2 regions of the Nonomuraea sp. B12E4 genome follow, and region 1 is predicted to be linked to the other one. Evidence: riboswitches for the same ligand, from Rfam matches in the RefSeq annotation. Region 1 holds a riboswitch; the other holds the start of a gene.
The links. A riboswitch is a leader RNA that binds a small molecule or an ion and turns the genes downstream of it on or off. The one in region 1 is predicted to bind cyclic di-AMP.
Positions count from the first base shown of each region.

Region 1 (7,106 bases):
ACCGCGAGGACCCGCTGGTGACCGAGAAGTGGGACCTCATCGGCTTCGGCACCGAGCTGGGCACCGGCTACTCTGAGCTCAACGACCCGATCGAGCAGCGCCGCCGCCTGGTCGAGCAGTCCCTGCTGGCCGCCGGGGGCGACCCGGAGGCCATGCAGGTCGACGAGGACTTCCTGCAGTCACTGGAATACGCGATGCCCCCGCTGGGCGGCATGGGCGCCGGGATCGACCGGATGATCATGGCCTTCACCGGCAAGAACATCCGCGAGACCATCCTGTTCCCCCTGGTCAAGCCCACTCAGTGAGAGCCACCCGGCAGGCGTGTGGTGCCGTCGCCCGGCAGGCGTGTGGTGCCGTCGCCCGGCAGGCGTGTGGTGCCGTCGCCCGGCAGGCGGCGACGCCGCGCGCCCGCTAGCGGCCGAGCTTCACGGGCAGCTTCGCCAGCCCGCGCAGCACGAGATTCTCCTTGTACGGCGGCGCCGGATCCGACAGCTCCAGCCGGGGCGCCGCCGCGGCCAGGGCGGACAGCGCGATCTCGCCTTCCATCCTGGCCAGCGTCGCCCCCAGGCAGAAGTGGATGCCGAGGCCGAAGGCGAGGTGCCGGCCGGGTTCGCGGGTCACGTCGAAGCGATCGGGACCGGGGAAGACCGCCGGGTCGCGATTGGCCGCCCCTATCAGGGCGAGCACGGGCGTGCCCCGGGGCACCGGCACGCCGCCCAGGTCCGCGTCCCTCAGGGCGTTCCTGATGGTGAGCTGGACCGGCGGGTCATACCTGAGCACCTCCTCGACCACCTGCCTGGGCCGCTCGGCGGCGTGCCGCAGCAGGCCGTGGCGGGCCAGGTGGAGCACGCCGTTGCCGATGAGGTTGACGGTGGTCTCGTGCCCGGCCACGAGCAGCAGCACGCAGGTGGCCAGCAACTCGGGCTCGGTCAGGTCCTCGACCCGTGTCAGGGCGCTAACGAGGTCCTCCCCGGGGTGCCCGCGCCTGAAGGCGACAAGGCCGCGGAAGTAGTCATGAAATTCTCTTCTGGCCCGCCCGGTTTCCGATTGCAGGTCACTTGTAAGCATGGGGTCAAGGCCGCGGGCGAGTGTATCGCTCCAATTACGGAATCGTACGTGATCTTCCGGCGGAACCCCGAGCAGCTCTGTGATCACCATGACGGGCAGCGGGTAGGCGAGACCGGAAACGATGTCCGCCTCTTCCGGCAGTGCGACGATCAGCTCCGCGGTGATCGACTCGATGCGCGGCCGGAGTCGTTCGATCATGCGCGGGGTGAAGGCTCCGCTGACCAGAGCGCGCAGCCTGGTGTGGTCCGGCGGGTCCAGCCGGAGGAACGAGTCCACCGGCTCACCTGCGCCGTTGCCGTCCAGCGGGTCGGAGCCGCGGCCGAAGCGCGGGTCGCGGAGCAGGGTCGCGCACAACTCGTGGGTGGTGGCGACGAGCAGCCCCGCCCGGGTGTGGAAGATCGCGCCGCGCTCGCTCAGCTCGCGATAACAGGCATATGGATCGCGCACAAAATCCGGATCGAATGGATCAAAACCCAGGACGTCGGCCGGGCCCATCGATGGCGGATCCGGTGCGCCCGTAGGCACAGTGGAATCACTCATTGTGATGGTGGCGCCGTCGACATATGGCGAGTACGTCACATATATCGGATCATGTCAATAGCAATCGTCAAGGGCGTGAATTATCGTGCTTGACGACCTTTCCAGGATGCGTTTACCGTCTGCGAGGAGCGGCTTTGGCCTATCTGCGAGGTCCGAGTTCTGCTGTTGGGGGGGAGGGCTCCCGATGGATGTGCTCACTGAAGGTGTTGAGCTAAGCCATGCTGATTTGGCGCTGCTCGCGGAGCTGGCCAAGGGAGTCACGGTGGATCGGGTGGGCAGACGTCTGGATATCAGCGGGCGCACAGTACGCCGGCGGTTGCGAGGGATCTGCGACCGCATCGGCGTGGCCACCGCGATCGAGGCCGTGGCGTGGGCGGCGCGCCGCCAGCTCATCTGACGGCGCGCGTTCCGGCCGGCGCGGACTAGTCGGCGACGCGTACCGCGCCGGCGAACGGCCGGTTGGCCAGCGACGCGATCCGCACGACGTCGCCTGTCTGAGGGGCGTGCACCATCATGCCGCCGCCCAGATAGATGCCCACGTGGTGCAGGTCGTTGTAGAAGAACACCAGGTCGCCGGCGCGTAGCTCGGAGCGCGAGATGTGCCTGCCCGCGGTCCACTGGCTGCCGGTGTAGTGCGGGAGTGAGATGCCCACCCGCTGGTAGGCCGCCATCACCAGGCCCGAGCAGTCGTAGGAGCCGGGGCCCTCGGCGCCCCAGACGTACGGCTTGAGCTGCTGGGTGAGTGCCCACCGCGCGGCCTGCGCGGCCTTGCCGTCGCCGATGACCGGCAGGTTGACGCGCGTCGCGCGGGTGCCCGGCCGGCCCGCCTCGCCCAGGGCGCGGCTGTAGAGGTTGCTCTCGACCCTGGCGACCAGCTTGGTGATCTTGTCCCGCCTGGACTCCAGCTCGGAGACGAGCTTCTGGACCTCGTCGATGTGCTTCTTGGCGGCGGCTCGGGCGCGTTCGGCGGCGTCCATGGCCCTGGTGACCTGGTTGACCTCCTCGCCCTGCTGCTGTTCGAGCGCGTACGTGGTGGCGGCCCGGTCGAGGAAGTTCTCGGGGTCGCCGGAGGTCATGAGCGCCAGCGGGTTGGCCAGGCCGCCCGTCATGTACGAGTTCTGGGCGAGCAGGACGGCCTTGGCGCGCTTGGTGGCGAGATCGGCTTCGCTGGTCGCCAGCGTGCGCTGTGCGACCTCGGAGGACTTCTTCGCGGCCTTGAGCTTCTCCCGCTGGCCGTTGTACTGCTCGCTCAGCGTCTCGATCTCGGTGTGCATCTTCTCGACCTGGTCGGCGAGCTCCTTGAGGGAGGGCTTGGGGTCCGCGGACGCGGAACCGACCGGGATGGCGAACAGCAGCGCGGCGATTGTGACGCTTACCACACCTAGACGGCCCCATCTGGGACGGTCGAGGCGGCGCTCTCGCCGAGCGCGTTCCGGAGGGCGGGCGTGTCTGCCCGCCGACTTCCCCCCACGGCCGAGCGTGCGCTTCACCAACCAAGCTCCTTCCATCGACGCCTACCGGGTTAGCTGACGGGTTCGGGCCGGAGCAGCCCTACCGAGACTCGGATTCACCCCAGGTGGTGGCTCGCGCCACCGGCGGTTCCCCGGCTCCCCTCGCGGGGGATTGAGCGTGTCCCCGCGCGCGACACGCGGGGAACATTGTCGCTGGACACTAATGCACTCCGGGTTCGTGCTCAACCAGAACTGCCAAGTACGTAGAGGTTTCACAACTGAAGGGTCACAAGGTGATCTCGTGGGCACCCGTGCAGAACCGACCTTATGTCCTCTTTGCCCGCGCTTGGGCCGAGCGCTGATCCGAGGGTGAGGCGTGCTCGTTCGGCCACGTGATGTAACAGGATGGGCCGAGACATGGGAGTTAGGGCTGAGCCGTAATGACATCTGTACCCTGGAGAGCCATGGAGCAGGTGGCCGAACTGACAGCGTCCGAGACCGCGGTGGTGGTCCGGCGTGCCCGCACGCCCGACGTACACACGGTCCGGCGTCTGGTGGACACCTACGCGGGCGCGGGCCCGCGGCTCCTGGAGAAGGCCACGGTGACGCTGTACGAGGACGTGCAGGAGTTCTGGGTGGCCGAGCGGGACGGGAAGGTCGTCGGCTGTGGCGCGCTCCACGTGCTCTGGGAGGACCTCGCCGAGGTCCGTACGGTGGCTGTGGCTCCCGAGTGCCGAGGTCTGGGCGTCGGCCGCCGTATCGTCTCGGCGCTTATACAGCAAGCGAAGGATCTGGGACTGCGGCGTGTATTCTGTCTGACTTTTGAGGTCGACTTCTTCGCCCGGCACGGTTTCCGCCCGATCCAGGGCACCCCGGTCTCTCCCGAGGTCTACGCCGAACTGCTGGCCTCGTACGACGAGGGTGTGGCGGAGTTCCTCGACCTGGAACACGTCAAGCCGAACACCCTCGGCAACACCCGCATGCTGCTCCATCTGACATCGGGTGACGCGGACCTTGACCGCATGGAAAGGTGATTGTTGATACCTATGTCGATACGTTGGGCAGCACAGGCATGTGTCCTGACATGTGCCACACGCGCACTCGAAGCGAGGTGACACGGTGAGCACCGGACAGCCGCCGTATCCACAGGACGATTCCGGCGAGAACTCTGCACCTGGCACGCCGGACTATGGGCACAACGCGGGCCGCCGCCAGGGCGAGCCCGACCCCGACGCCACTGTGGTCGGCTACCGGGCGGACGACGCCTTCGGGCAGCCCCCGTACGGGCAGCAGCAGGGCTACGGCCAGCAACAGGGCTATGGCCAGCAGCCCCAATACGGCCAGCAACAGCAGTATGGCCAGCAGCCGCAGTACGGGCAGCCCCAGTACGGGCAGCAGCCTCAATACGGGCAGCAGCAGGGGTACGGTCAGCAGCAGGGGTCCCAGCCGGACTATGGTCAGCAGGGCTACGGCCAGCAGCCTCAGCACGGGCAGCAGCCCGGCTACGGTCAGCAGCAGCAGTCCCAGCCGGACTATGGTCAGCAGGGCTACGGCCAGCAGCCTCAATATGGGCAGCAGCCGCAGTCGGGTCAGCAGGGCTATGGTCAGCAGCAGCAGTCCCAGCCGGACTACGGTCAGCAGCAGGCGCAGCCCGACTACGGCCAGCAGGGCTATGGGCAGCAGGGCTACGGTCAGCAGCAGCAGTCCCAGCCGGACTACGGTCAGCAGCAGGCGCAGCCCGACTACGGCCAGCAGGGCTATGGGCAGCAGGGCTACGGTCAGCAGCCGCAGTCGGGCCAGCAAGGCTACGGCCAGCAGCAGGGCTACGGTCAGCAGTCCCAGCCCGGATACGCGCAGCCCGGTTACGGTCAGCAGCAGCAGTACGGGCAGCAGTACGGTGACCAGCAGTACGCCCAATACGGCCAGCCGCAGCAGCCCGGCTACGGCCAGCCCTATGGTCAGCCCGTGGGTATGCAGCCCCCCGGCGCTCCGGCCCCGCTGGCGGAGTGGTGGCAGCGGCTGGTGGCCAGGATCATCGACGGCGTCATCCTGGGCATCGTGAGCTTCGTGGTCAGTTTCATCATGCTCGCGATCTTCGCGGTCAGCTACTCCTCGCTGGATGGTAGTAGTTCCGGCTTCCTGCCCTCAGGAGTTGTGACCGCTCTGGCGACCATCATCGTTACGGCGATCTGGGTGGCCTACGAGTTCTTCATGCTGAAGATGAACGGCCAGACCGTGGGCAAGCTGGTCATGGGCATCAAGGTCGTCCCCGTGGGGCAGGGGATACAGCCTGGTGGCCTGCCGGTCGACATGGCGTTCAAGCGTGGCGCGGTGACCTGGGGGGGGTGGGTGATCAGCGCGATCCCACTTGGGCTCTTCAGCTTCCTCACCGCACTGCTCGCCTACGCCGCGCTGGCGGTCAACGGCGCGTCGCAGCTCTGGGACAAGCCGCTGCAGCAGACGTTCGCGGACAAGATCTCGGGAACCGTCGTGGTGAAGATCAAGTAGCTCGCGCGACAGCGTAAAACAGGGGCCGGCTTCCCGCCGGCCTCTGTTTTGTGTGTGGGGGCCGTACCAAAATGGGGGGACCTGCACTCCCGATTGGGGCCGTCGATGACGCGAGGTGGGGGTTATGGCCGGGACGCCGGGGGCGGGCGCACTGCCCGCGGAATGGTGGGAACGGCTCGCGGCACGGCTGATTGAAGCGCTCGTCTTCGGGGTCTTCTATTACATTCTGTTCATCGCGCTGTGGGGCATCTTCCGAACTGTCGGGGTGCTGGAGGTGTTCGAGGGGCGGTTGCCGGGTGTGTTCGCCTGGCTGGCGGCTGGGCTCGGTTATGCCTGCTACGACTGGCAGGCCCATTACCGGCACGGCCGGACGTTCGGGAAGGCGATCATGCGGATTCGCCTGGCGCCGGGAGGCCGCCCGTCATGGGCGCTGCTCAAACGAGCCCTGGTCTATCCGGGACCAGTGATGCTGATGGGCATTCCGGTGGCCAATCTGCTGGCCGGAATGCTGCTGTTCGGCGTGGGGCTGCTCATCCTGATCGACAAGCCGCTGGAGCGTGGTCCGCACGACAGGCAGGCCGGAACGCGCGTCGTTAAAGATCTTCGCTGAGCCATCCGTACCTGGGCGGATGGCTTTTCGCAAAATTTTCCCTTGATCCGGTAAGGAGCCTGGAGAGACTGCCATTAGGCTATGGGACGTCCAGGTTGCCGGATGATGGCGCCCCTGTGACACGCAGGGCATGTGTGTGCCGCTATGGTCGGTTGCGGGTGGTTGTGGCCGGGCGTCGCAGAGGAGCTCGACGCTCCCGTCGGCCGCGCACCCCCGCGATAAAGCGCCCCCGAAACCCTGCCAGCCGTGGAGGCGAGGACGAATGGAAGCCCTAACAGACGTATTGTCAGCGCTCATCCCCCCGCTCGTGGTGGGGGGTGCCTTCATCTTTGGCGTAGTGAAGTTGGTCCGGTCCGAGGGGCCCGGGCACCGGCCAAAGCCTGAGGATCAGGCGGAGAAGGGGAACTGATCGGCCAGTCAGCCGAATCCCCGTACGCTGAATTGTCTCCGCGCCTTTCCGGGTATATGTTTGGGCAGGCGAATGAAACAATGCTCCGGGAAAGGATTGCGTACATGGCCAAGCAGATCCAGGAGATTCTCATCGATGACCTCGATGGGGGCGAGGCCAATGAGACGGTCAGCTTCGCTATTGACGGCTCCACCTATGAGATTGACCTCAGCGACCTTAACGCGAAGAAGCTGAGGGACGCGCTCACGCCTTTCGTGCAGCACGCACGCCGGGCGGGCGCCGTCTCCGTGCGTCGTCGTGGTCGCGGCGGCAGCAGGGCGATGAGCCGCGAGAAGAGCTCGGAGATCCGGCAGTGGGCCAAGGCTCACGGCCTGCCTGTGAGCGAGCGCGGCCGCATCGCCTCCACGGTCGTGGAGAAGTACGAAGCGGCTCACTGAGCGGGTCATCTCCTGACCATGCGCTTATGATGTTCGCCTAGGACCCCGGCGACCGCCATAAGCGCATGATCATTTCGGGGACG
Region 1 is NZ_JBDPME010000022.1:92,101-99,206, forward strand. It holds gene lysX (bifunctional lysylphosphatidylglycerol synthetase/lysine--tRNA ligase LysX) at 1-305, shown strand, start outside; gene ABGB18_RS36085 (cytochrome P450) at 412-1,515, opposite strand; gene ABGB18_RS36090 (LuxR C-terminal-related transcriptional regulator) at 1,793-2,005, shown strand; gene ABGB18_RS36095 (C40 family peptidase) at 2,031-2,987, opposite strand; cyclic di-AMP (ydaO/yuaA leader) riboswitch at 3,105-3,248, opposite strand; gene ABGB18_RS36100 (amino-acid N-acetyltransferase) at 3,524-4,093, shown strand; gene ABGB18_RS36105 (hypothetical protein) at 4,104-4,976, opposite strand; gene ABGB18_RS36110 (RDD family protein) at 5,031-5,567, shown strand; gene ABGB18_RS36115 (RDD family protein) at 5,692-6,177, shown strand; gene ABGB18_RS36120 (Lsr2 family protein) at 6,691-7,023, shown strand.

Region 2 (7,106 bases), on a different contig from region 1:
ACCTCCGGCCCGTACGCCATGGAGAGCGCGACGGCCCGGTTGAGCTCGACGATGGGGGAGCGGGACATTGGATCAGCCAGAACCCGGCGATCAGCTCCTTGGCCTCGGTGAACGGCCCGTCGATCACGCTCGCCCGGCCTCCGCTGTAGGCGATCCGCGCCCCCTCCGAGCTCGGGTAGAGGCCCTCGGCCGCCAGCAGCACCCCGGCCTCGGTCTCCACGCCGGCCTTGCCCACGATCATGAACTTCATCGAGATGATCTCCTTTTCGTGTGTCCCGGCCACCCGCCGGTCCCGTCGACGCGTCGAACGACTCCGCGGCGGATCGACACCTCCGCCGCGCCGCCGGCCACCGAGGAATCCACCGTGTCAAGATCCTCAAGAAATCTACATGGTAAAGGCGGCCGCCTACGTTCCCGCCGGGGCCGGGGGCCCAGGCGTGCGGGGGGTCGTGACGGCGACGAGTACGAGCAGGACCAGGGCCACCGCCAGCGCCGGCACCGGTCCGACGGTCAGGTTCAGCGCGGCGCCGGCCAGCGCGCCGGCGAGCAGGGTGAGGACCGACACGGCCTGCCGCCGCCGGGCGGCCCGCCCCGGCGGGTCGACGATGAGGCCCGTGATGGTACGGGTGAGCACGGTGGTGGTCATGTCGGGCACCCCCGCCCTGCGCACGGAGGCGTTCTGCAAACCCATGCCCCAGGCCAGCAGGGCGATGAGCACCGCCTGGACGACCGGCTCGCGGTGCCCGGCGAGCTGGGCCAGCGCGAGCGCGGCGGCCACGAGGAACGCGTGCGCGACCGTGAGGATGACGAACTCCCGCCGCGCGTCCGCGAGCAGCCCGGTCAGCCGTCCGGCGCTCCACGCGCCGCCGGCGAAGGCGGCCAGGGCCAGCGGCGGGGCCCAGACCGCCAGCTGGTTGTCGCCGGCCAGGGCGAAGCCGAGGAAGGCCACGTTGCCGGTCATGTTGGCGACGAAGACCCGGCCCAGGCCGAGGAAGCTGACGGCGTCCACCAGGCCGCTCACCAGGGTCAGCACGATCAGCAGGGCCGGCAGCTCGCCGTGCGGGTTCTCTCCCCCGGGGAACAGCGCGTCGGCGATCCGCCTCAGCCCGCCCCTCACCCACGACCTCCGGTACGGCGGACGCCGGCGGACCGGCGGGGTCGCGGGTCGGCTCTCATGCGGGTCTCCTCGGCGGCGTGGCGGCGACACATGTGGCGCCCCCTGCGGCGCCCCCTGCGGCGCCCACAGTGATGTCCGGTGTGGGCACCCACTGCGGCGCCCCTGTGGCGCCCACGGTGGTGGCGCGCCGGCGGTGCCGCGGTGTGTTGTCGGCGGGTTTCCGCTGATGACAGTGCCGCCGGATACTCGTAGCCACTCAGCGGGCCGGGCAAACCCGCCGTCTTGGCGGCCCCGGTGATTCCGCTGTCGTGCGCTTGCGACGAACGCGGCCGTCGCGCGACCCTGCCGCCCGGGGTAGATCGCCCCCGGACGCGATGTGAGCGCGCGCCTCGGGCGAAAGGCGCGCGCTCACATCGTGTCCGGCGGGGCCCCGGGTGGTCAGGCCGCGTAGTCCGGGTAGCCGTAGCCGACGACCTGGGACTTCGGGCGGACCCGGGCGGCCACCTGGCCCCGGGTGTTGCCCTCGATCGTCGAGATGGTGCCGTCCCCGTTGTCCTTGACGACGAAGCCGACGTGCTGGATGTCGTCCATGTTCTTGCTGCCGCTCCAGGAGAAGAAGACGACGGCACCGGGCTTGGGCTTGTCGCCGAAGCGGTTGTTGGCCGCGAACCACTCGGCGTGGGCGACGGTGTAGGCGTCCCAGCCGACGAGGCTGGGGGCGCCGATGTGGTCTCCGACCCAGGAGACGAACATCGAGCACCAGGCGGCGTTCAGGTAGCCCGCCGTGGTGCCGCCGTCGCGGGCGACGGTCTCCTCGGCGCGGGGGGAGGCGGCGTACCACTTCTGGTACTTGGTGCCGCCGCCGTCGGCGTCCTCGGAGGTGCCGATCTGGGATCGGGCGAGCGCGAGGACCTGCGCGGCGGTGGCCGTGATGGGCGCCTTCTCCGGCTTGTCGGCGGCCGGCTGCTCGTGGACGGTGACGGCGGCCGGCTGCTCGTGGCCGGTGTCGGCGCCGGCGGCGGTGACCTGGCCGCCGAAGACCGCGGCGGCGACGGCCACACCGAGGGCGGCGCGGGCGAGGTGCGTCTTCGGCGAGGTCGTACAGGGATGCGTAGCCATCGAGGGGGCGCTCCTTGCTTCCATGCCGCTTACCGGGTTAGCTGACGGGTTCGGGCGTGGAAGCTGCCCTACGGCACCGGAGTGCCGATTCACCCCAAGGACGTGGGTCCCCGGTTCCGCCCGGAGGCGGATTCAGCGGTCACAGGACGTTCCTGTGATCTTCCAAACGATGGTCGGATAAATCCGGACAAACCGGATGTTTATCTCCGAATGCCCCATAAGGTAATACATCAGGCAAGTGGATTACAAGTCCATAAAGGCATGGCTAGCCAAGTTGTTTCCGAGCGTCGGCCAGCAGGCCCATCATGGCAAGGGACTCGTCAAGCGGCATGATCAGGGATTCGGTCCGGCCCTCGGCCGTCGCGGCCCGGACCTCGCGCAGCTCGCCGGCGTACCCGTTGTCGGCGGGATTCAGCACGTGCTCCTCCGGCTCCATGCCGGGCCCGGAGAACAGGATCCGCCGCGGGGCCCAGAACGGCGCCAGGATGTCGGCCCGCATCCGGGTGCCCACGACACTGGCGCTGTTGGGGTAGTCGCCCACCAGCGACGTCTCCACCAGGGCCCGCCGGCCCTCCGGATACAACAGGACACCGGCCGCCTCCGCGTCCACCCCGCTCGGCGCCAGCGAGCCGGTGACCCGCAGGCCGGAGGGCATGCCGAGGAGTAGCTGGGCCAGCCCGAACGGGTAGATCCCGAGGTCGAGCAGGGCGCCGCCGCCCAGCTCGGGCGCCCACAGCCGGTGTGCCGGGTCGTAGGGGTGGCTGAAGCCGAAGGAGGCCTGCACCGAGCGCAGGTCGCCGAAGCGCGGATCGGCCGCGATGGCCTGGATCAGCGGGTTGAAGCGCATCCACATGGCCTCCATGAGGAACACGCCCGCCTCGCGCGCCAGGCGTACCATGCGCTCGGCGTCGGCCACGGTGGCGGCCAGCGGCTTCTCGCACAGCACGGACTTGCCGGCGGCGATGGCCGCCTCGGCCACCTCCAGGTGCTGGGCATGCGGCGTCGCCACGTAGATCGCGTCCACCGCCGGGTCGGCGCACAGCCGCTCATAGGAGTCGTAGGCCGACTCCGCCCCCAACGTGGCGGCCAGGGCCTGCGCCCGGCTCAGCACCCTGGACCCGACGGCGGCCACCCGCATCCCGGGCTCGGCCACGATCGCCGCCCCGACCGTACGCGCGATGCCGCCCGTCGCCGCTATACCCCACGCAAACTCCCGCACGGGGGAGAATGTTACGACGTTTCAGCTCACATTGAACGTGTCGGGGTCGGGCCCGATGCGCTGCCCCCTGTTCAGCGCGCCGATGGCCGCCATGTCCTCGGGATCGAGGAGGAAGTCGAAGACGTCGATGTTCTCGGCGATCCGGGACGGCGTCGCCGACTTGGGGATGACGACGTTGCCGAGCTGCAGGTGCCAGCGGAGCACGATCTGCGCGGGCGTCTTGCCGTATTTCCCCGACAGCACCCCCAGCGCCGGGTCGTCGAGCAGCCCCCTGCCCTGCCCGAGTGGGCTCCACGCCTCCGTGAGGATGCCGTTGGCCTCGTGGAAGGCCCGCATCTCGCGCTGCTGCAGGTACGGGTGCAGCTCGATCTGGTTGATCGACGGCGTGATCTCGGTCTCGTCCATCAGCCGGGTGAGCGTCGCGACGGTGAAGTTGGACGTGCCGATGGCCTTGGCCCGGCCGTCACGGTAGATCTTCTCGATCGCCTTCCACGCCTGCACATATTTGCCCTGCTTGGGCACCGGCCAGTGGATGAGGAAGAGATCGACGTAGTCCAGGCCCAGCCGGGCCAGGCTCTCGTCGAAGGCCTCCTCGGCGCGGGTGTGATCCCCGTTCCACAGCTTGGTGGTGACGAACACCTTCGAGCGGGGCAGCCCGCCGGCCCGCACAGCCCGGCCCACGCCGTCTTCGTTGCCGTAGGCCGCGGCGGTGTCGATGTGCCGGTAACCGGCCCGCAGCGCGGTCGTCACGGCCTGTTCGGCCTCGTCAGCGGGTATCTGCCAGACGCCGAACCCCAGTTGCGGGATCTGCACGCCGTCGGTGTTGAGCATGAGCGAGTTCATACCGTCCATTGTTCACGTTGAGTTTCTGAGGGCTTAAGGCGGCCGGGGTAGCTTGCAGGGGTCATAACGGGCCATCACCCGGCTGGGAGGGCAACGAGTGGTCGAACAGGCGTCGGCCTGGGTGGAGTCCCCGCTCCAGATGCTGTGCGCCGTCGAGGCCCATCACGCCGGGCTCCTCGGTCCCACCACGGCTGTCGTGCCGCGTGCGGGGCTTCGACCGCTGAAGGCGACGCGGCGGGAGCTGGGCGCACTCGGGCTCCCTGACGGCCTGGTGCTGGCGGAGCCGCGTGAGCGCATGCCGAGGCGGGTGCAGGCGGTCGGCGACGCCTTTTCCGGCAAGGTGCAGCTTCGCTGGCTCGTGTCCAATCCCGGCCGCATCATCGTGGTGGACGATGGGCTGGCCACGATCCGGCTGCTCGAACTGCTGGCCGGGGGGCCGTACAAGCCGCTGTTGCGGGCCCGCGCCACGCCGACCAAGCTGCGCAGTGCGCTCGGCCTGGCGGCGGCGCTGCGGCTGCGCCTGAGCAAGGTGTCGATCTTCACCGCCCTGGCCGTGGACGACAAGCTGGCGGAGGCCGTCCGGCAGGCGGGCGTCAACCTGGTCCGGCACGACTTCTCCTGGCTGCGGGCCCAGCCGCCGAGCACCGAGGGGCCCGCCGAGCGTACGGTCGTGCTCGGCACCTCGCTCGTGCGCAACGGCCTTGTGCACCGCGAGCACTACCTGCGCTGGCTGACGGAGCTGGCCGCGCGGGAGCCGCTGGCCTACTATCCGCACCGCCGCGAGGACCCGGTGGACGTGGCGCTGATCCGGGAGCGTCCCGGCATCACCGTGCACGACGCCGGCGCGCCCGCCGAGTTGACCTTGCGTGGCCTGGACCCGGGCCAGCGGGTGCTGAGCCTTCCCTCCACCGCGATCACCTCGCTGCGGGTGCTGCTCAGCCCGCGCGGTGTCGCCGTGGAGCCCGTGGACGTTCCTGATGACTGGTGGACCAGCAGGGCGGCTCCTGCCCTGCGCTCACATCTGACTGGAGTGTCCGGTTGAAAGTGTTGGCGGTTGCCGACTCCGATTCATATCTGAAGTGGGCGGCTTGTCTGCTCGAGGATCTCCCCCCGGGTTGTGCGACGGAGTTGGTGGTGGTGCGCACACCGATCGCGCCCTCGCCGGAACAGATCGCCGCCGCGGTGGGCGGGCGCGACCACGGGGGCGAGCTGCCGCCGGTGCTGTCCGCGCGCTCGGTGCGCCGCGTGGCCGAGCGTACGCAGCCGGACGTGATCCTCGTGGCCTGCACGGGCCCGGTGGTGGACGTGCTGGTGGCCGAGGTGTTCGCGGGGCTGCGGCCGCGCCCGGTGTTCGTCAGCGGGCTGCCCGGCATCTCGGTGCCCGCGACGGAGAAGGCGTGGTTGTTCCGCAGCGGTTGTGATCTGTTCGTGGTGCACAGCGAGCGGGAGACCGCCGAGTTCGGCGAGATCGCGGCCCGGCTCGGCGGCGGCGGGGCGGTGGGCCTGGCCAGGCTGCCGTTCCTGCGGCCGGACGTCGTTTCCAGGGGTGGCAACCGGGTGGTGTTCGCCACCCAGGCCAAGGTGCCGCGCCAGCGCGAGCAGCGCGAGAGCATCCTGACCGCGCTGGCCGACCTGGCCGGGCGGCGGCCCGATCTGGATGTGGTGATCAAGCTGCGCGCCCTGGAGGACGAGCGGCAGACGCACAACGAGCGCCACCACTACCAGCGGTTGTGGCGGGACATGGGCGAGCCGGGGCGGCTGCTGTTCGAGGCCGGGTCGATGCACGACCAGCTCTCGCAGGCGGCCGGGTTCGTCACGGTGAGCTCGACGGCGGCGCTGGAGGCCATCGCCATGGGCGTGCCGTCGCTGGTGCTGAGCGACTTCGGCGTGAGCGCCGAGATGATCAACCTGGTGTTCGAGGACAGCGACCTGCTGGGCACGCTCGACGACCTGGCCAAGGGCGACTTCCGGATGGCCTCGCAACGGTGGTGCGCGGCCAACTATTTCCAGCCGGCCGAGCGCAACGACTGGGCGGGGCTGCTGACCGGGCTGGTGATCTCCCGGCCGCGGGTGCCCGCCAAGTCGCTGCTCGACGGGCCCGAGTTCGCGGCCGCGCGGCGCCGGGCCAGGCTGCGGGTGGAGGTGCCGCCCACGATGTTGCGGGCGGGCTACCGGGCCAAGCGGCGGATGCGCCGCTATCTCAGATCGCTGACCTGATCTTTCTGCGGATCTTGGTGAACGTGCTGGGCTTACCCCCTTCGGCGAGGCCCAGCACTTCCAGGCGCTTGCGCTTGAAGTAGCGCCGGTCGAACTCGATGCCCTCCGGCCGCAGGTCCGGATAGCTTTCGGCCTGCATGCAATAGCCGACCGCGTGGACGAGCCGGGGCAGGTCCAGGGCCGGCGACGGCTGCTCGATCGTGCCGTCCGCCGACATCCGGGGCAGCAGCGCGTCCACGATGGTGACCGGGATCCGGTTGCTGTTCTCGTAGGGTGCCAGCCGGTCGAGCACCATCTCCGTGCCGTGGGAGGCGACCCGCAGCCCGAAGTAGCGCTGGGCCGTCACCAGGCCGGTGGAGAAGCAGCCCACCACCAGCTCCGGGCGCAGCGCCGCGAAGCACACCTCGGCCGGCACGCTCTCCCCGACCACCGAGAGCCGCACGCCGAGCGGCACCGCCGCGCCGCGCAGGAGCTGGGCGTGCCGGCGCCCGGCCGCCGGGTGCGGCTTGAACACGATGTCCCGGAAGCCGCGGGCGACCAGCGCCTTGAGCATCGTCTCGTGCAGCGCGGCCTCCTCCTCCGGCGTGACGA
Region 2 is NZ_JBDPME010000001.1:668,929-676,034, forward strand. It holds partial or broken gene ABGB18_RS03045 (RNA polymerase subunit sigma-24) at 1-65, opposite strand, end outside; partial or broken gene ABGB18_RS03050 (YciI family protein) at 110-250, opposite strand; gene ABGB18_RS03055 (YoaK family protein) at 407-1,117, opposite strand; gene ABGB18_RS03060 (CHAP domain-containing protein) at 1,556-2,236, opposite strand; cyclic di-AMP (ydaO/yuaA leader) riboswitch at 2,248-2,384, opposite strand; gene ABGB18_RS03065 (Gfo/Idh/MocA family oxidoreductase) at 2,502-3,455, opposite strand; gene ABGB18_RS03070 (aldo/keto reductase) at 3,477-4,298, opposite strand; gene ABGB18_RS03075 (hypothetical protein) at 4,396-5,340, shown strand; gene ABGB18_RS03080 (DUF6716 putative glycosyltransferase) at 5,343-6,515, shown strand; gene ABGB18_RS03085 (polysialyltransferase family glycosyltransferase) at 6,499-7,106, opposite strand, start outside.
Region 2: it holds a riboswitch for cyclic di-AMP, as region 1 does, so the genes downstream of both, ABGB18_RS03060 (CHAP domain-containing protein) here and ABGB18_RS36095 (C40 family peptidase) in region 1, are expected to answer to the same signal.